Prosthecomicrobium sp. N25: one gene and its partner. The protein of the gene in region 1 binds, or shares a complex with, the protein of each later gene. Links are inferred from orthologs where the notes say so. Each region holds a gene or a part of one and is shown in the gene's direction. Other genes may lie near its edges. The genes, in order: dapF and WBG79_RS18770.

The links.
Region 2: the proteins of dapF (region 1) and WBG79_RS18770 are in contact, whole or in part, in a solved structure (PDB 5YGU), measured with the Escherichia coli proteins. The link is inferred for Prosthecomicrobium sp. N25 from one-to-one orthologs.

What each region holds. Positions count from the first base shown.
Region 1 is NZ_JBBCAT010000002.1:224,448-233,557, reverse strand. Bases 2,393-5,146 are described here. They hold dapF (diaminopimelate epimerase), read left to right. Parts: upstream 2,393-3,180; coding sequence 3,181-4,113; downstream 4,114-5,146. Other genes in these bases: mtaB (tRNA (N(6)-L-threonylcarbamoyladenosine(37)-C(2))-methylthiotransferase MtaB), read left to right, coding at 4,110-5,146; WBG79_RS15885 (class I SAM-dependent methyltransferase), read right to left, coding at 2,458-3,087. Outside these bases: leuC (3-isopropylmalate dehydratase large subunit), read left to right, coding at 1-494; WBG79_RS15895 (MFS transporter), read left to right, coding at 515-1,705; WBG79_RS15890 (GyrI-like domain-containing protein), read right to left, coding at 1,695-2,324; more of mtaB, read left to right, coding at 5,147-5,381; signal recognition particle-docking protein FtsY, read left to right, coding at 5,378-6,538; WBG79_RS15865 (TRAP transporter substrate-binding protein), read left to right, coding at 6,680-7,723; WBG79_RS15860 (TRAP transporter small permease), read left to right, coding at 7,716-8,237; WBG79_RS15855 (TRAP transporter large permease), read left to right, coding at 8,234-9,110. UniProt on the Escherichia coli protein: Involved in the succinylase branch of the L-lysine biosynthesis and in the biosynthesis of the pentapeptide incorporated in the peptidoglycan moiety. Catalyzes the stereoinversion of LL-2,6-diaminopimelate (L,L-DAP) to meso-diaminopimelate (meso-DAP).
Region 2 is NZ_JBBCAT010000002.1:840,252-849,368, reverse strand. Bases 4,383-7,143 are described here. They hold WBG79_RS18770 (RNA pyrophosphohydrolase), read left to right. Parts: upstream 4,383-5,388; coding sequence 5,389-5,898; downstream 5,899-7,143. Other genes in these bases: WBG79_RS18765 (aminopeptidase), read left to right, coding at 5,907-7,143; rsfS (ribosome silencing factor), read right to left, coding at 4,735-5,181; rlmH (23S rRNA (pseudouridine(1915)-N(3))-methyltransferase RlmH), read right to left, coding at 4,383-4,688. Also shown: WBG79_RS18795 (murein hydrolase activator EnvC family protein), read right to left, coding at 1-444; WBG79_RS18790 (sulfotransferase family 2 domain-containing protein), read right to left, coding at 693-1,364; WBG79_RS18785 (hypothetical protein), read right to left, coding at 1,489-4,128; more of rlmH, read right to left, coding at 4,206-4,382; more of WBG79_RS18765, read left to right, coding at 7,144-7,145; WBG79_RS18760 (M24 family metallopeptidase), read left to right, coding at 7,244-8,542; WBG79_RS18755 (response regulator), read right to left, coding at 8,565-8,957; hpt (hypoxanthine phosphoribosyltransferase), read right to left, coding at 8,980-9,117. UniProt on the Escherichia coli protein: Master regulator of 5'-end-dependent mRNA decay.

The sequences.
Region 1 (9,110 bases):
CCGTCCCGAATCCCGACGACATCCCCGACGAGAACAAGCGCACCTCGAAGTGGCGCGCGCTCGACTACATGGGCCTGAAGCCGGGCACGAAGATCACCGACATCATGCTCGACAAGATCTTCATCGGGTCCTGCACCAACGGCCGCATCGAGGACCTGCGGGCGGTGGCGAAGATCGTCGAGGGCAAGCGCGTCGCCCCGTCCATCAAGCTTGCCATGATCGTCCCGGGGTCCGGCCTCGTGAAGGCCCAGGCCGAGGCCGAGGGCCTCGACCGGATCTTCACCGCCGCCGGCTTCGAGTGGCGCGAGCCGGGCTGCTCCATGTGCCTCGCCATGAACGCCGACCGGCTCGAGCCCGGCGAGCGCTGCGCCTCCACGTCGAACCGCAACTTCGAGGGCCGCCAGGGCTTCAAGGGCCGCACGCACCTCGTGTCGCCCTCGATGGCCGCCGCGGCCGCCATCGCCGGGCACTTCGTCGATATCCGGACGGCCTGAACGGGCAGGGGGCGGACGCCATGTCGGACCGCCCCCGCATCCCCCGCACGGTCTGGGCCCTGGGCTTCACGTCGCTCTTCATGGACGTCTCCTCGGAGATGATCCACGGGCTGCTGCCGGTCTTCCTGGTCGGCGTGCTCGGCGCTTCCGCGACGATGCTCGGCATCCTGGAAGGCGTCGCCGAGGCCACTGCGCAGATCGTCAAGGTCTTCTCCGGCTGGATCTCCGACCGCTTCGCCCGCCGCAAGGCCCTGGCGCTCGCCGGCTACGGCCTGGCCGCCCTGACCAAGCCGCTTTTCCCGCTGGCGGACAGCGTCGGGGCCGTGTTCCTCGCCCGCTTCGCCGACCGGATCGGCAAGGGCATCCGCGGCGCCCCGCGCGACGCCCTGGTGGCCGACGTCACGCCGCCGGAGATCCGCGGCGCAGCCTACGGCATCCGCCAGTCCCTCGACACGGTCGGCGCGGCGGTCGGACCGGTCCTGGCGATCGGCCTCATGCTGCTCCTCGACGACATCCGGACCGTGCTCTGGTTCGCGGTCCTGCCCGCGCTCGTCGCCGTCGCCATCCTCTTCCTCGGCGTCGAGGAGCCCGCCCGCGACCGCGCCGCGGCGACCCGGCCCCCGCCGATCCGCGCCGCGGACATCGCCCGCCTCGGCCGGCCCTACGGCCTCGTCGTCCTTCTCGGCGCCGTCTTCGCGCTCGCCCGCTTCTCCGAGGCCTTCCTGGTCGTCCGCGCCCAGCAGGCCGGGCTCCCGCTCGCCTTTGCCCCGGGCGTGATCGCGCTGATGAGCCTCGCCTACGCGGCGAGCTCCTACCCGGCCGGCCTCGCCCAGGACCGCTTCGGGCCTGCCGGCATGCTGGCCGGCGGCTTCGCGCTCCTCGCCGTCGCGGACGTCGTCCTCGCCGTCGCGGACGGGCTCCCCGGCCTGGCGATCGGCATCGTCGTCTGGGGCCTGCACATGGGCCTGACCCAGGGCGTCCTGGCGACCCTGGTCGCCGGGGCCGCCCCGGCCGCCGTCCGCGGCACCGCCTTCGGCCTCTTCAACCTGGCGACGGGCCTCGCGACCCTCGGGGCGAGCGTCCTGGCCGGCCTGCTCTGGGATCGCTGGGGCCCCGCCGCGACCTTCCTGGCCGGCGCAGGCCTCGCCGCCGCGGCCCTGGCGATCCTCCCCGCCGTGCTGCGGGCCGGCGGCGCGCCGGCTATTCGGTGACCACGTAGATGTTGGTCACCATCTTGTCGGGCGCGGTCGTCACCGGGTCGGTCTCGTACTCCTCGTAGACCTTCTTCATCGAGAGGCTCTTGGAGACCAGGTAGTCGTCGATCCGGTTGTAGACCTCCTCCAGATCCTCGAAGGAGCCCTGGTGGACGAACTTCAGGGCCGGCCCGGCCGGGCTCTCGCCCACCTTGACGTCCTTCGACGGGGCCGTCTTGGGCGCCTTCTCGATCGGCACCATGGCCTTGAACTGGAAGTCGTCGTCGCCCGAGTCGAGATACTCGATCATCGCCGGCCCGGCCGCCTTCAGGTTGGCCTTTCCGATGGCCGAGAAGATGGCGTTGAGCGACTGGCCGAGGCTCTCCTCCGCATCGTCCCAGTTGGACTTGCCCGTCACGTAGAGCACCGGCCGGGCCGTCAGGGTCACGTCGACCGGCACCGCCACGGTCACGTCTCCGGCGTCGGGCTGGGCGGGCGCCCCCGGCTGGGCGGGCGCGGCGGGCTGGGCCGCGGGCGGCGGCGCCTCGGCGGGCTTCTGGTCCTGCGCGACGGCGGAACCCGCGAGGGCGAGCGTCAGCAGGGCGGCGGCGAGGGCGGGCTTCGTCGATGACGGCATGGATCACTCCGGATGGATCTCCGGGCCCGACGGATCCCGGGAGGCGTCCCGACGAGAGAATCGGGCGCGAACGCGTCGGAAGAATGGCGCATCCCGACGTCGAGCTGAACCATCCCGCCGTTGCGGTTCCGCTTCAGGCCCGCGGCGCGAGGGCGAGCGGCCGCTCGAAGGCGAGCGGATGCTCCGGCCCGACGGCGGCGATGCGCTGGACGATCTTGGCGACCCCGCCCGAGCAGAACGGTCCGGCGATCTCGCCATGCTCGAAGGCGACCACGACGAGCCCGGCCGCCAGCGCCGGGCCGAGCAGCTCGTTCGGCTGCAGGTGGAATTCCCGGCGGTTCGGACGGCCGTGCCGCTCCTGGCCGCGCGCGAAGGTCTCGTAGATCAGGATCCCGTCCGGTCCGACCGCGCCCGCGATGGCGGGCAGGATCGGCCGGAACAGGTAGTTGGTCACCACCACGCCCGCGAAGCGCCGGTCGCCGAGCGGCCAGGGGCTCCCGTCCTCCAGGTCCGCCACCGCGACGGTCACGCGCGGATCTCCCGAAAAGGCGGCGAGCCCGGTCGCGTCCCGATCGACCGCGACGACCTGGAGGCCCGCCGCGAGGGCAGCCGCCACGTGCCGGCCAGTCCCGCAGGCGACATCGAGCACGGTTCCGCCGGGCCGGACATGCGGCAGGAATCCCATGACCCAGTCGGACGGAGCCTGGGGGGCGTGATAGGGCTTGGCGCCGGGCGCCGCCGGGTGGAACTCCATGTCGGTCATCGCTTGGCTGCTCCCGGGCATGTCGCGCTGGCAATCCGCGCCGTCTTTCGCCATATGTACCCTCAGCTTTCCACCGTTTCGAGGCAGACCGCCATGGCGGCCACGCTCCCCTTCCGCAAGATGAACGGGCTCGGCAACGATTTTCTCGTGCTCGACGCACGCTGCTCGCCCGTCAATCTCTCGGCGGACGAGATCCTGCGCCTGGCCGACCGGCAGTCCGGCATCGGCTTCGACCAGATGATCACCCTGGAGCGGTCCCCGGCCGGTGCCGACGCCTTCATGCGCATCCACAATTCGGACAGTTCCGAGGTCGCCGCCTGCGGCAACGCCACCCGCTGCGTCGCCTGGCTCCTGATGGACGAGAGCGGCAGCGCCAGGGCGACGATCGAGACCCGGGCCGGCCTGCTCTATGCCTCCGACGCCGGCGAGCCGGAGATGATCACCGTCGACATGGGCGAGCCCCGCTTCGGCTGGCAGGAGATTCCGCTTGCGGAGCCCTTCGCGGATACCCGCGCCATCGAGCTGCAGGTCGGCCCGATCGACGCCCCGATCCTGCACTCCCCCTCGGCGGTCTCCATGGGCAACCCCCATGCGATCTTCTGGGTCGACGACGTCGAGGCCTACGACCTCGGCCGCATCGGCCCTATGCTGGAGCACCACCCGATCTTCCCCGAGCGCGCCAACATCTCGCTCGCCCAGGTGACCGGACCGGAGTCCCTGATCCTCAAGGTTTGGGAACGCGGCGCCGGCCTGACGCGCGCCTGCGGCACCGGCGCCTGCGCGGCGGCGGTTTCGGCGGCGCGCACCCGCAGGACGGGGCGCCGGGTCCGGGTCACGCTGCCGGGCGGCGACCTCCTGATCCATTGGCGCCCCGAGGACAATCACGTGATGATGACCGGCGCGGTCGAGACCGAGTACACCGGCACGATCGACCGCGACACCCTCGCGGTCCGCCGCGACCCCGCCCCGATCGGGCAAGTCGCCGCGGTCCGGAGGGCCGCCGCGGCCGGGAGGGCCGCCGAGTGAGCGTCGACATCCTCACCTTCGGGTGCCGGCTCAATACGGTCGAGTCCGAGACGATCCGCGCCGAGGCCGAGGCCGCCGGCCTCGCCGACCTGGTGGTCGTGAACACCTGCGCGGTCACCGGCGAGGCCGTGCGGCAGGCCCGCCAGGCGATCCGCCGGGCCCGTCGCGAGCGCCCCGGCGCCCGCATCGTCGTGACCGGTTGCGCCGCCCAGGTCGAGCCGGCGAGCTTCGGCGCCATGCCGGAGGTCGACCTGGTGCTCGGCAACGACGCCAAGCTGAAGCGCGACACCTGGCGTGGGCTCGCCGGCTTCGGCCTGGAGGAGGGCGAGAAGGTCCGGGTCAACGACATTTTCTCGGTCCGCGAGACGGCCGGCCACCTGATCGAGGGGCTGGAGGGACGCACCCGCGCCTTCGTGCAGGTGCAGAACGGCTGCGACCACCGCTGCACCTTCTGCATCATCCCGTTCGGCCGGGGAAACTCCCGCTCCGTGCCGGCCGGCGCCGTGGTCGAGCAGGTCAAGCGCCTGGTCGGCAACGGCTATGCCGAGATCGTCCTGACCGGCGTCGACATCACGAGCTGGGGCCAGGACCTGCCCGGCCGGCCGAAGCTCGGCCACCTCGCCGCCCAGCTTCTCCGCCACGTGCCGGACCTCGAGCGACTCCGCATCTCCTCGATCGACTCGGTGGAGGCCGACGAGGAGCTGGTCGAGGCGATCGGCGCCGAGGCTCGGCTGATGCCGCATTTCCACCTGTCGCTCCAGGCCGGCGACGACATGATCCTCAAGCGCATGAAACGTCGGCACCTGCGCGACGACGCCATCGCGTTCTGCGCCCGCGTGCGCGCCATCCGGCCGGACGTGGTCTTCGGCGCCGACCTGATCGCCGGCTTCCCGACCGAGACCGAGGCGATGTTCGAGAACTCGCTGCGGCTCGTCGACGAGTGCGGGCTGACCCACCTCCACGTCTTCCCCTTCTCGCCCCGCCCCGGAACCCCGGCCGCCCGCATGCCGCAGGTCGACCGAGCGGTCGTGAAGGAGCGTGCGGCCCGGCTGCGCACACGGGGCGAGGCGGCCCTGGCCGCCCATCTCGCGGGCGAGGTCGGCCGGTTCCGGCAGGTGCTCGTCGAGAAGGACGGCCTCGGGCGGACGGAGCATTTCACGCTCTGCGAGGTTCCAGCAGGAGCGGGTCGGCCCGGCGCGATCCTGGGCGCCCGCATCACGGGCCATACCCACCGGGCCCTGACCGCCACCCTGGACCAGGCCGCATGACCGACGACAAGGCGAAACCGGGCTTCTGGAAGCGCCTCTTCGGGGCCGGCGAGGCGTCGGCCGAGGCCGTCCCGGACGCTCCGCCGGCCGGGACCCTGGCCGAGGCGGCCCCTCCGCCCGAGGCGGAACCCGTCGCGCCGCCGCCGGTTCCGGCGCCGCCCGTCGCCCAACCGCCCGTCGCCCCCCCGCCCGTCGCCGTGCCGGCCGCCCCGGCCGGAGCCGCCGAAGCCGGACCGAAGGGCTCCTGGTGGACGAAGCTGAAGACCGGCCTGTCGCGCACCTCGTCCTCGCTGACGACCGGTATCACGGCCATCTTCACCAAGCGCAAGCTCGACGCCGCCACCCTGGACGAACTCGAGGACGTGCTGATCCAGGCCGACCTTGGCCTTGACACGGCGATGCGCATCACCGAGGCGCTCCGGCGCGACCGCTTCGACAAGGAGATCACCGACGAGGAGGTGCGGGACGTGCTGGCCCGCGAGGTCGAGAAGGTCCTCGGCCCGGTCGCCACGCCGCTCGCCATCGACCCGGCCCGCAAGCCGCACGTGATCCTGGTTGTCGGCGTCAACGGCACGGGCAAGACGACCACGATCGGCAAGCTCTCCGCCGAGCTGACACGCGCCGGCCGGTCCGTGATCCTCTGCGCTGGCGACACCTTCCGGGCCGCCGCCATCGACCAGCTGAGGATCTGGGGCACACGCACCGGTGCCCCCGTGATCGCCCGCGAGCCCGGTGCCGACGCCGCCGGCCTCGCCTTCGACGCCCTGAAGCAGGCCAAGGCCGAGGGGCGCGACGTCCTCGTGATCGACACCGCCGGCCGCCTCCAGAACAAGGCCGAGCTGATGGCCGAGCTCGAGAAGATCGTGCGCGTGCTGAAGAAGCAGGACCCGGAGGCGCCCCACACGGTGCTGCTGACGCTCGACGCCACCACGGGCCAGAACGCCATGAACCAGGTCGAGATCTTCGGCAAGGTCGCGGGCGTCACCGGCCTGGTCATGACCAAGCTCGACGGCACCGCCCGGGGCGGCATCCTGGTCGCCATCGCGGCCAGGCACCGCCTCCCCGTCCACTACATCGGCGTCGGCGAGGGCATCGACGACCTGGAACCCTTCGACGCCCGCGACTTCGCCCGCGCCATCGCAGGGCTGGAGCGCTGACCGGCGGCCCGCCTTCTCCCCTTCGTCGGCCGGAGAGGCATAAGTAGTTCACCGCGAGTGCGCGCTTGACTCGTTGCAATTGAAACGGTTTGATCCGTTCCGAACCCGGGGGGAACCCGGGACCGACCTCGGGAGGAAACCATGCTCAACCGCCGCCGCCTGCTCGGCGCCGCCGCCGCCTCGATCGCCATGCCGGCCGTGCTTCGGCCGACGGGGGCACGCGCCGCCGACGTCACGCTCCGCATGCACCACTTCCTGCCCGCGGTCTCCAACGGCCATGCCAAGTTCCTGGCGCCCTGGGCGAAGAAGGTCGAGGGCGAATCGGGCGGCCGGATCAAGATCGACATCTTCCCGTCCATGCAGCTCGGCGGCACCCCGCCCCAGCTCTACGACCAGGCCCGCGACGGCGTCGCCGATCTCGTCTGGACGCTGCCCGGCAACACGCCCGGGCGCTTCCCGCGCATCGAGGCCTTCGAGCTTCCCTTCACGGCGGCGCGGCGCGCCATCGTGAACTCCAAGGCCCTGCAGGACTTCGCCGACCGCAACCTCGCGCAGGAGTTCGGCGAGGTGAAGCCGATCTGCTTCTGGGCGCACGACCACGGCCTCATCCACTCCAACAAGGAGGTGAAGACGCTCGAGGACCTGAAGGGCCTCAAGCTGCGCTTCCCGACCCGCCTCGCCGGCGAGGCCCTGAAGGCGCTCGGCGCCAACGCCATCGGCATGCCGATCCCGCAGGTCCCCGAGGCGCTGGCGCAGCGCGTCATCGACGGCGCCGTGGTGCCCTGGGAGGTGGTCCCGGCCATCAAGGTCCACGAGCTCGTCAAGAACCACACCGAGATCCCCGGCTCGCCGACCCTCTACACGGCCACCTTCATCCTCGCGATGAACAAGACCCGGTACGACGGCCTGCCGGCGGACCTGAAGAAGGTGATCGACGACAACTCCGGCCAGGTCGCCGCCAGCATGGCCGGCCAGGTCTGGGACGAGGCGGGCATCCCGGTGATCGAGCTCGTCAAGAAGCGCGGCAACACCATCACGACCCTCACGACCGAGGAGGCGGCCCGCTGGCGCAAGACCACCGAGCCGGTGATCGAGGCCTGGGTGAAGGGATCGAAGGACAAGGGCTTCGACGGCGCGAAGGTGCTGGACGACGTCCGCGCCACCCTCGCCAAATACGATGTCTGATCCCGCCGCCGCGCCGGTCGAGGCTCCGGAGGTCCGCCACGCCGGACCCGTCCTCGGCCCGCTGGCGCGGTGGACGGCCGTGGCCGGCGGCGCGCTCACGGTGTTGATCGCGCTCGCCGTGACGGCCAGCGTCCTGAAGCGCTGGGCGACGGGCGGCGGCATCGACGGCGATTTCGAGCTCGTCCAGATCGGCACCGCGCTGGCGGCCTTCTGTTTCCTGCCCTACTGCCAGGCGCGGCGCGGCAACATCGTGGTCGACACCTTCACGAACGCCTTGCCGGCGCGCGTCCGCAACACGCTCGACGGCCTGTGGGACCTGGTCCTCGCCGCCCTGGTCGCCCTGATGGCCTGGCGCCTCTTCGTCGGCGCCGCCGAGGCCTTCCGGACCGGGACCACCTCCATGGTGCTCGGCATCCAGGCCGGCTATGCCGTCGCGGCCTCCGCCGTGCTGCTCGCCCTGCTCGCCGTGACCGCGGCCGCGACCGCCGTCATGGCGATCCGGGGCGGCCGATGAGCGGGACGGCCTCCGCGCTTCTCGGCTTCGTCGCCATGCTGGTTCTGATCGGCATCCGCATGCCGGTCGGGCTCGCCATGCTGGCCGTGGGGACGGCCGGCTACGTCCACCTGACGAGCGGCGCCGCCTTCCTGGCCTACATGAAGACGACGCCCTACTTCCTCTTCGCCAACTACACCATCTCCGTCGTGCCCCTCTTCGTCCTGATGGGCGCCGTCGCAGAGCGCTCCGGGCTCGCCCGCGACCTCTTCACGGCGGCCAGCGCCTGGCTCGGGCACCGGCGGGGCGGCCTCGCCATGGCGGTCATCGGGGCCTGCACGGGATTCGGGGCGATCTGCGGCTCCTCGGTCGCCACGACGGCCACCTTCGGCCGCGCCGCCCTGCCGGAGCTGCGGCGCTACCGCTACTCCGACGCGCTCGCCACCGGCACCATCGCGGTCGGCGGCACCCTCGGCATCCTGATCCCGCCTTCGGTGATCCTGGTCGTCTACGCGATCTCGACCGAGCAGAACATCGTCAAGCTGTTCCAGGCGGCCCTGATCCCCGGCCTGCTGGCGACCACCTTCTACTGCCTCGTCATCGCCGTCCTGGTGCGCCGCGACCCGGCGGCCGGCCCTGCCCACGCGCCCGTTCCGCGCGAGAAGCGCTGGCCGGCGCTGCGCGCGGTCTGGCCGACGCTGGTCGTCGCCGTGGTGGTGCTCGGCGGCATCTACGGCGGGATCTTCACCCCGACGGAGGGCGCCTCGGTCGGCGCCGCCGCCATGCTGGCGGTGGGCTTCGGCACCCGCAGGCTCGACGGCCCGGGCTTCCTGGAAAGCCTCCGCATCACCGCCGAGACCTCCGCCCTGATCTTCATGATCCTGCTCGGCGCGG
Region 2 (9,117 bases), 610 kb from region 1 along the record:
CAGCCGCTCGGCCTCGAGCCGAAGCTCGGGCAGCAGCGCGCCGACCAGGATCGCGCTCCTCACGCTCGCCAGCGCGTCCTCGGGCCGGACCAGCAGCGCCGGGGGCGGCTTCCGGCCGATTCTCTGCAGGGCCGCCAGCACGTCCGCCGTGACCGCCCGCCGCGCCGCGAGCGACCGCCGCACCGCGGCCGCCTCGGTCTCGACCCCGGCGATGCGCGCCTCGCTGGCAGTGAGGCGGGTCTCCAGGTCCTGAATCCGCGTCGACGTGGCCACGAGCTGCTCGGTGATGCGCACCCGGTCGCGCTCGAGTCCCTCGATCTCCTGCCGGATCTCGGCGGCCCGCTCCTCCGAGACCCTGATGTCCCGCGCGATGGCGTCCAGTTCGCCCTGCGTCTGGCGCTGCCGGTCGGCGATCTCTGCGGCCGGGTCCTGCGGTGGCCCCACCGGGACGGCGTTCGGCGAAGACGGAGTCACCTGGGCGACGGCGGGCCCGATCCCCGGCCAAGCGTCGACAGCGCAAGCCGTGACCACCGGCCACAGGAGGACCCGCAGAGCTTCCCGCGCGACCCGCCTCACCTCCGCTTCACCCCATCGACCACGCGATGACCATCCGAATCGGTCGGCCCCGCGTCCGACCGCCCCGTCCCGAAGGTAATCTGCCCCCCAATATGGTCAAATGAGGGTTGGAGCGCTCAGCCGACCCGCATCGCCGGTTCCCGGACCGCAGCCGCGGGGAGCCGCCCCGCACCGGTCCAGGCCCCGTATCCGAAGCGCTCGAAGTCGGCGGCGTAGTGATTCCGGATCCGGGCGAGGCAGTCCGGTCCGACATCGGCCCGGACGTCGGCCCCGACATTGACCCGGTCGGCCGAAGGCGGACGCGGCAGGCCGAGCACCTCGGAGATCCGAGAGATCACCGGCGCAAGTCCGTCCTCGTATCGGAACACCTCGGTCCCGGGCTCGACGAAATTCACCTGTGGCCGGAGGTGATTGTCCTTCACGTAAGGCTCCTCGCGGGAGCGTCGGAGGAAGAAGTCGAGCCAGATGGCGAAGTCCGGGATCGCCACTCCGGCCGCCAGCACGCTGCGCATGTGCATGCGGTATTCGCTGAGGATCCGGTCCACCGGGTGCCGGACCACCGTGACCCTGAGGTCGAAGTAGCCGTCCGCGAACAGGTGCCGCACCGCCTCGGCATGGAAATGTTGCGGCGAGCAGGGAAATCGATGGGGCGACGTCCCGTGCAGTTGTGTCGAGAGAAGGCTTACTCTCACATCGGTTTTACGGAATGCGTTCGCAATTGCCGTTCCTCCCGTCTTCGGAATATGCATGAAGAGCACATTGATTCCCTTACGGGACATGATGGGCATTGCGCTGTCCTGCCGAAGGTCATGCGTCAGACCACGCAGGAATACTTCATGAGATCCTGACGTTAGGTAAATTTCACAGAGGTCCCCGCCGACTCCGGAGGGGGCGACGGGTCCAGGGGCCCCCTCAGTCCTCCGGATCCCGCCCGAACCCGTTGGCGCGGAACGTCGCTTGGATCTCCCGCCAGGGCCGTCCCGGCAGGCCGGTGGCCGGCGCGTCCGCCTTCGGCAGCGCCGAGAGCGTTTCCTGGACGGAGTGGTAGCCGAGGGCCCGGTACACCTCGAACTGCTCCTCGGAGAAGAACTGGTCGGCCGTGGTCTCCTGCGGAAACGCCGGGTAGCGCTTCTCGTAGTCGAGCATGTAGATGCGCTCGTCCCCGGTGAGCACGGGCTTCAGATACAGGATGTAGCCCGTCTTCTTGGGCAGGACGGCTCCGGTGGCCGGGTCCTGGCGCTCCGGGTAGAGGATCTCGCCGAACATGCCGTGGGCCCAGTCCGGGCTCCGTTCGTCCGATCCGCCCGCCTGCTTGCGGGCCGCAGCGAGGTCGGCGATCTCCCGGACGGGCAGGCGCAGCCGGACCCCGAGGTCCACGCGGGCGAAGAGCTCCAGCGCCACCAGGGACGAGAAGGCCAGCCCGGGGTCGCACTCGGCGTCGGCCACGACGATCAGGTCGCAGCGCCGCTGGAGCAGCGAATAGAGCCCGAGGTTCTCGATGTGGCCGCCGTCCGACAGGTTCACCTTGGGACGCGTCTCGTCCAGGAGCCCGAGCAACTCCAGGGCGCTGTAGCCGAACCGCCAGTCGCTGAGCAGGCCCGTCCGGATCGCCTGGGGCTGGACGACGGTCTTCGGGTTCGTCGCCCAGTAGCTGAGGCGTATGTTGAGGAGCGCGAGCGTCGGCGCCAGCAGGGCCCGCCCGATCCGCCCCATGGCCGGCGCCACGGCCGCGCCCGAGATCGCCACCGCCGTGGCCAGGTCGAGCGTCGGCTCCTTCGCCTCGTAGTCCGAGGTGCGCGCGAACCCGGTCGCGCTGCTGCCGACCACGTCGGGCGTGAAGACGAAAACGTCCGCGTTGCGGCCCCGGCGGTTCTCCTTCTCCGACCCCTGGATGTTCACGGCGGCGTTGATGATCGGATAGGGGCGGGCGGCGGCGAGCGAGGACAACAGAACGCCTTTCCCGTCCTTGCCGCGATAATTGAACGCCTCGCCGAGGCGATCGCGGTAGAGCCGATGGAGCGAGTTGGCGTTCTCCGAGAAATACGCGCTCAGCCCGAAGAGCGCGGCTCCGACGACCATGAACGTCAGGCCGGCGGCACGGCCCGTCGGCAGCGGAAAATCACCGATCCTGGCCGTCTGGTCCGTCACGCCCAGGCCGATGATGACCGTCCACAGGTAGGCGAGATAGATCATGGCCGGCAGCGCCGCAGCCGCGGCGATGAGGGCGGCCGCACCCGCGGCCTGCTGGGGGATCGCCTTCCAGCCCGGCTTCGCGAGCGTCGATTCCAACAGCCCGAGGATCGGCTTCCACGTCGCGGCCACACCGGCCGCGGCGGCGGCCGCGGCCGACACGAGCCGCGTCAGATCGAGGACGCCGTTTCCGGACGGAGCCAAATAGCGCAGCGCCAGCCGGAGCGCCGGATCCTGCATCTCCACGAGGGCAGTGCCGGCGACGACGATCAGGAGCCACTTGGTCCGGATGGCACCGGGCGACGAAGTCACGGGCGTGTCCAGGTCCCTCGACGCCCCTCCCGCTCGCGAGGCGGCGATGGCCCAGCCGACCAGCCAGACCACCGTGAGGGCCGCCAGGGTCTTGGTCAGCACGTAGTCCGTCCCGAACACCGAGAACAGGGAGGGACTGCCCAGGAGCGAGACCAGGAACGATTTCGTCAGGTCCTCTTGGCTGGGGTCGGCGAGGAGCGTCAATCCGGCCGCGAGGAAGACGAGGCTCGCCACCACGACCGCATTCACGGCCAGGCCGCGCAGGATGATCCCCGCGGAGACGACCAGGTCGCCCCATCCATTGGGCATCAGGTAGCGGCACTTGTCGCGGATGGCGCGCACGGCCTCGTTGTCGGCCACGTCCGACGGCGGCAGGTCGTTTCCCGGGGTCGCGGCGGGGGGCGCCGCCGGGGGCGATGGGTCGGCCGGCGCGCCGGGTCCTCCTTCGGGGGGCGGGGCAGCGGGCGGCGCGGGGACCGCGACGGCATTCCCCGGGGCCGCCGCGACCACCGCCGCATGGACGCCCGGGACGGTCCCGACGGTCGCGCCGCCGGTGCCGAACGGGAAGCCGCCGCCCCGATGCAGGGCCGCCGTCAGCGCCGCCCCGATGTAGCCGCCGCCCGACACCATGGACAGGTAGTCGATCCGGTCGAAGGCCTTGCGGTCCGCCAGGGCCTGCAGCACGCCCAGCCCGAACGCCGCGGAGCGGATGCCGCCCCCGGAGAGCGCCAGGCCCGCGACCGGGTTCTCGAAACCCCGGTCCGGACGAACGGGCCTCGCCGTGGCGTCCGCTTCGGGCGGCGGTGCCTCCTTCGGGGGCCCGGCGGCGGCGGCCTCGGCCGTCTTCCGGCGTCTCGACCGGGCGGGCGCCGGGGCCGGCTCCGGCAATCGCGCCCGGGCATCCTGGATCTGCTTCCTTTCGCCCGCGAGCACACGACTGAGCGTGAGGGGGCCGGCGTCGGCGCCGCCGGACGTCGCGCCCTGGTCTCCCGAACCGCCGGTCTCCGCCCGCCCGCCGGCCGGCCCCTTGTCGCTGCCGATGTCCGTCATGGTTGGCCTCCCTGGCGAGATGATCGCTCAGGTAGTTCGGCGCCGCAAGCGGCTTCGCGCGTCGCCACGGCCGTCCCTCAGGCCCGGTGGTAGGGGTGCCCGGAGAGGATCGTGATGGCGCGGTAGATCTGCTCGGCCAGCATCAGCCGGACGAGCTGGTGGGGCCAGGTCATCGCCCCGAAGGCGAGGAGGAGGTCGGCGCGGGCGCGCAGGGCCGGGCCGTGGCCGTCGGGACCGCCGATCGCGAGCACCAGGTCCGCCGTGCCCTGATCGCGCCGGGCGGCCAGGAAGGCGGCGAAGTCGGCGGAGGAGAGCATCCGGCCCGTCTCGTCGAGGGCCACCAGGGCGGCGCCGTCCGGCACCTGGGCGAGGAGGGCCGCGGCCTCCTCGGCGCGCCGATCCTCGGCACGGGCGGACCGGCCCTCCGGGATCTCCACGAGGTCGAGACGGGACAGGCCGAGCACGCGGCCGCTCTTGGCGGCGCGATCCATATAGCGGTCCAGGAGCCCCCGCTCGGGACCGGCTTTCAGGCGACCGACCGCCGCTATCCGGAGTCGCATGGACGATCCTCCGTCGGGACGGCGGGTATCGAGAACCGGCTCGGCCTCAGGCCTGGGTCGCGCGGCCGGTCGAAGGCTCGACCTGCCACATCTTTTCCAGGTTGTAGAAGCCGCGCACCTCGGGCCGGAACACGTGGACGATCACGTCGCCCGCGTCGACCAGCACCCAGTCGCAATGGGGCAGCCCCTCCACGCGCAGGTCGCCGTGGCCGGCGTCCTTGAGGTCGCGGAGGAGACGGTCCGCGATCGCGCCCACATGGCGGTGCGAACGCCCGGAGGCGACCACCATGGTGTCGGCGAGCGAGGACTTGCCCCGGATGTCGATGGAAACGATGTCCTCGGCCTTCGACTCCTCGAGGCTCGCGAGGACGGCTGTTGCGAGATCGTCGGCCCGGATCCCCTCGGAACCCGGCGTCGGCGAGGGACGCGTCTGGCGGACGGTCGCCGCCTGCGTCTCGATTGCCATGGCCAGTTGCGTGATCTCCTCGATCATGCGGCCTCGTCGGCGACGAGACCGGCGGTTCTGCTCCCGCAAGACAAAGATAGGAGCGGAGAATTAACGGTTTCAAGACGGATGTGGTTTCCGGCCGCCGAATCCGGTCCGAATTCCGCATGCTGCGGCGCGGCGGAGCCGGCGTGACGGATGCCGCCGGATGGGCTATCGATCGGGGACCGAGCCCCGTCGAGCCGAGGACCGCCCGTGACCCCGGAAGAGTTCCAAGCCCTGCCGTACCGTCCCTGCGTCGGAATCATGCTCCTCAACCGGAACGGGCTCGTCTGGATCGGTCGCCGCGCCAACGAGGGCCTCGTCGAGCACACCGCGCCCGGCCACGAGTGGCAGATGCCCCAGGGCGGCATCGACCCGGGCGAGGATCCGGTCGAGGCGGCGAAGCGGGAACTCTGGGAGGAGACCAACGTGCGCACCGCGACCCTGATCGCGGAGGCGCCGGACTGGTACGCCTACGACATCCCGCGCACGGTGGTCGGCGAGCGCTGGCGCAACAAGTGGCGCGGCCAGACCCAGAAGTGGTTCGCCTTTCGCTTCGAGGGCGAGGAGAACGAGATCGACATCCTGAACCCGCCGGCCGGCGAGCGCGAGTTCGCCGAATGGAAGTGGGAGCGGATGGATCGCCTGCCCGAGCTGATCATTCCTTTCAAGCGGCCCGTCTACGAGAAGGTGGTCGAGGCCTTTCGTCCTTTGGGAGCATGAGACCCGCCATGAGCAGCAATCAGGACTTCGAAGCCCGCCTCGACAAGCTTGCCGAGGTCGCCGTGCGGGTCGGGCTCGGCTCCGTGGCCGGCCAGGAGGTCATGATGACCGCCCCGCTCGAGGCGGTGCCGCTCGCCCGGCGCATCACCCACCACGCCTACAAGGCCGGCGCCACCCTGGTGACCGTGCTCTATTCCGACGACGTCGCCACCCTGGAGCGCTTCAGGACCGCGTCGGACGAGAGTTTCGACAAGGCCGCCGGCTGGCTCTACGAGGGCATGGCGAGCGCCTTCCGGTCCGGCGCCGCGCGCCTCGCCATCGTGGGCGAGGACCCGACCCTGCTCTCCGGCCAGGACCCCGCCAAGGTCGCGCGCGCCAACCGGGCCCGCTCCACCGCCTACCGCCCGGCCCTCGACCTGATCGCCCGCTCGGCCATCAACTGGACGATCGTCTCCGCCGCCACCCCGGCCTGGGCCCGCACCGTCTTCCCGGACCTGCCGGAGGACGAGGCCGTCGCCCGCCTGTGGGACGCCATCTTCGCCGCCTCGCGCACCGACGGCCCCGACCCGATCGGCGGCTGGGCCGAGCACAACCGCCTCCTCGCCGAGCGCACCGGCAAACTCAACGCCAAGCGCTTCGCCGCACTTCGCTTCAAGGGACCGGGCACCGACCTCGAGGTCGGCCTCTGCGACGGCCATCGCTGGGCCGGCGGGGCCGGCAAGGCCGAGAACGGCGTCACCTACAACGCCAACATTCCGACCGAAGAGGTCTTCACCACCCCGCACCGTGACCGCGTCAACGGTCACGTCAGCGCCACCAAGCCGCTGAGCTACCAGGGCACCCTCATCCGCGACATCGCGGTCCGCTTCGAGGGCGGCGCCATCGTGGAGGCCCGCGCCGCCACGGGCGAGGACGTCCTGAAGAAGGTCCTGGAGATCGACGAGGGGTCCCGCCGGCTGGGCGAGGTCGCCCTCGTCCCGCACGCCTCCCCGATCTCGACGAGCGGCCTCCTCTTCTACAACACCCTCTACGACGAGAACGCCGCCAGCCACATCGCCCTCGGCCAGGCCTACGCCAAGACGGTGGAGGGCGGCGCCGAGATGGACCCCGAGACCCAGATCCGCCACGGCATCAACTCCAGCCTGATCCACATCGACTGGATGATCGGCTCCGGCGAGATCGACGTCGACGGCGTGAACCCGGACGGCACCGTCGAGCCGGTCATGCGCAAGGGGGCCTGGGTGTAGGCGGGGCCCTGTCGCTTTCGGGCCAGCCGACGGCGGGCCCGATCGCACGCACCGGACCTCACGCGTGCATGCTTCCGGAAAATCGGGAGGCCTGCTCCATGAGCCGCATCCTCGACACCGCCCGCGCCCGCGGGGCGCTGGATCCGATCCTGCTCGACCGCGCCGAGACGAGGACCGAGGCGCCGCCGCTCGGCCTCGACATCGCCGCGCGGATCGCCGAGATCGACGAGCCGAGGCTCCGGCGCGACAGGCTGGCCCGGCTCAGGGCCGAACTGGCGGCACGCGACTACGCGGGCGCGCTCCTCTCCGACCCGATGAACATCCGCTACGCCACCGGCGCGCGCAACATGGCGGTCTGGACCATGCACGCGCCCGGCCGCTACGTCTTCGTGGCGACGGACGGCCCGGTCGTCCTCTTCGAGTTCGGCACCACCCGGCACCTCTGGGACGGGCTCGGCCCGGTCGACGACCTGCGCACCTCCATTCCCTGGTTCTATTTCCTCGCCGGCCCGCGGACGCAGGAGAAGACCGAGCTCTGGGCGAAGCAGGTGATCGGCGTCATGGACGAGTTCGGCCGCTCCAACCGGCGCCTCGCCGTCGACCGGTGCGAGCCCTGGGGCGCGCAGCGGCTCGTCGACGCCGGCATCCGCCTCTTCGACGCCCAGGAGCCGCTCGAGATGGCACGGCGGATCAAGACCCCCGAGGAGCTGAAATGCATGCAGCTCTCCGTCGACGTCTGCGACATCGCGGTCGAGCGGATCCGCAAGGCGCTGCGGCCGGGCCTCACCGAGAACCAAGTCTGGAGCATCCTGCACGAGACGAACATCGCGCATGACGGGGAGTGGATCGAATGCCGCCTCCTGGCCTCCGGCGAGCGCACCAATCCGTGGTTCCAGGAATGCGGCAACCGGGTGATCGAGGCCGGCGACATCGTCGCCTTCGACACCGACATGGTCGGCCCCTTCGGGTATCTCGCCGACATTTCGCGCAGCTACGTCTGCCCCGACAGGCGGCCGACCCCGGACCAGCGCCGGCTCTACGAGATCGCCCAGGAGCAGGTGCTGACCAACATCGAGCTGATCCGCCCGGGACTGGGCTTCCGCGAGTTCTCGGAGCGCTGCTGGTCCGTGCCGGAGGCCTTCGTGCCGAACCGCTACATGATGATGATCCACGGCGCCGGCTTCGTCGACGAGTACCCGACCGTCGCCTACCTGCAGGACTACGACGACTGGGGCTACGACGGGATGTTCGAGGAGAACATGGTCGTCTGCGTCGAGAGCTACATCGGCGAGGTCGGCGGATCGCAGGGCGTCAAGCTCGAGCAGCAGGTGCTCGTCACCGCCAACGGCGCCGTGCCGATGTCGAAGTCGCCCTTCGTGGACGCGATGGAACCCTGAGGACCCGGATCCGGGGCCCCGCTCACGCCACCGCGGCGGCCGCCCCGTCCGAGGTCGCCAGCGCGCGTCCGACCGCCTTGCGGATGTCGGCGAGGCTGAAGGGCTTCAGGACCACGTCGCGCACGAGGTGGTCGAGCCCGTGGGCGCGCTCCCGCTGGTCCGCATAGCCGGTCATCAGCAGGATGGGCAGGTCGGGGAAGTCTCGCGCGGAGTTGAGGGCGAGCGCGATGCCGTCCATCACCGGCATCTTGATGTCGGACACGATCAGCGCGAACTCGCCCTTCTCGCGGTGCAGCACCTCGAGCGCGGTCGCGCCGTCCTCCACGGGCAGTACGCTGTGGCCGTCGAACTCGAGCGCGCGCTTCACGAAGGCGCGGACCGAGTCGTCGTCCTCGACGAGAAGTATGCGCGCCATGATCGGCTCCTGTCGGCGCGAATCAGCCCCCGTCAACTACATAACCGATGTACGGCAATTCGCGAAAGGCGTGGGCGGCGTCCATTCCGTAGCCCACGACGAAGCGGTCCGGGCACACGAAGCCGACGAAATCGGCCTCGATCGCGGCCGCGCGCTTGCC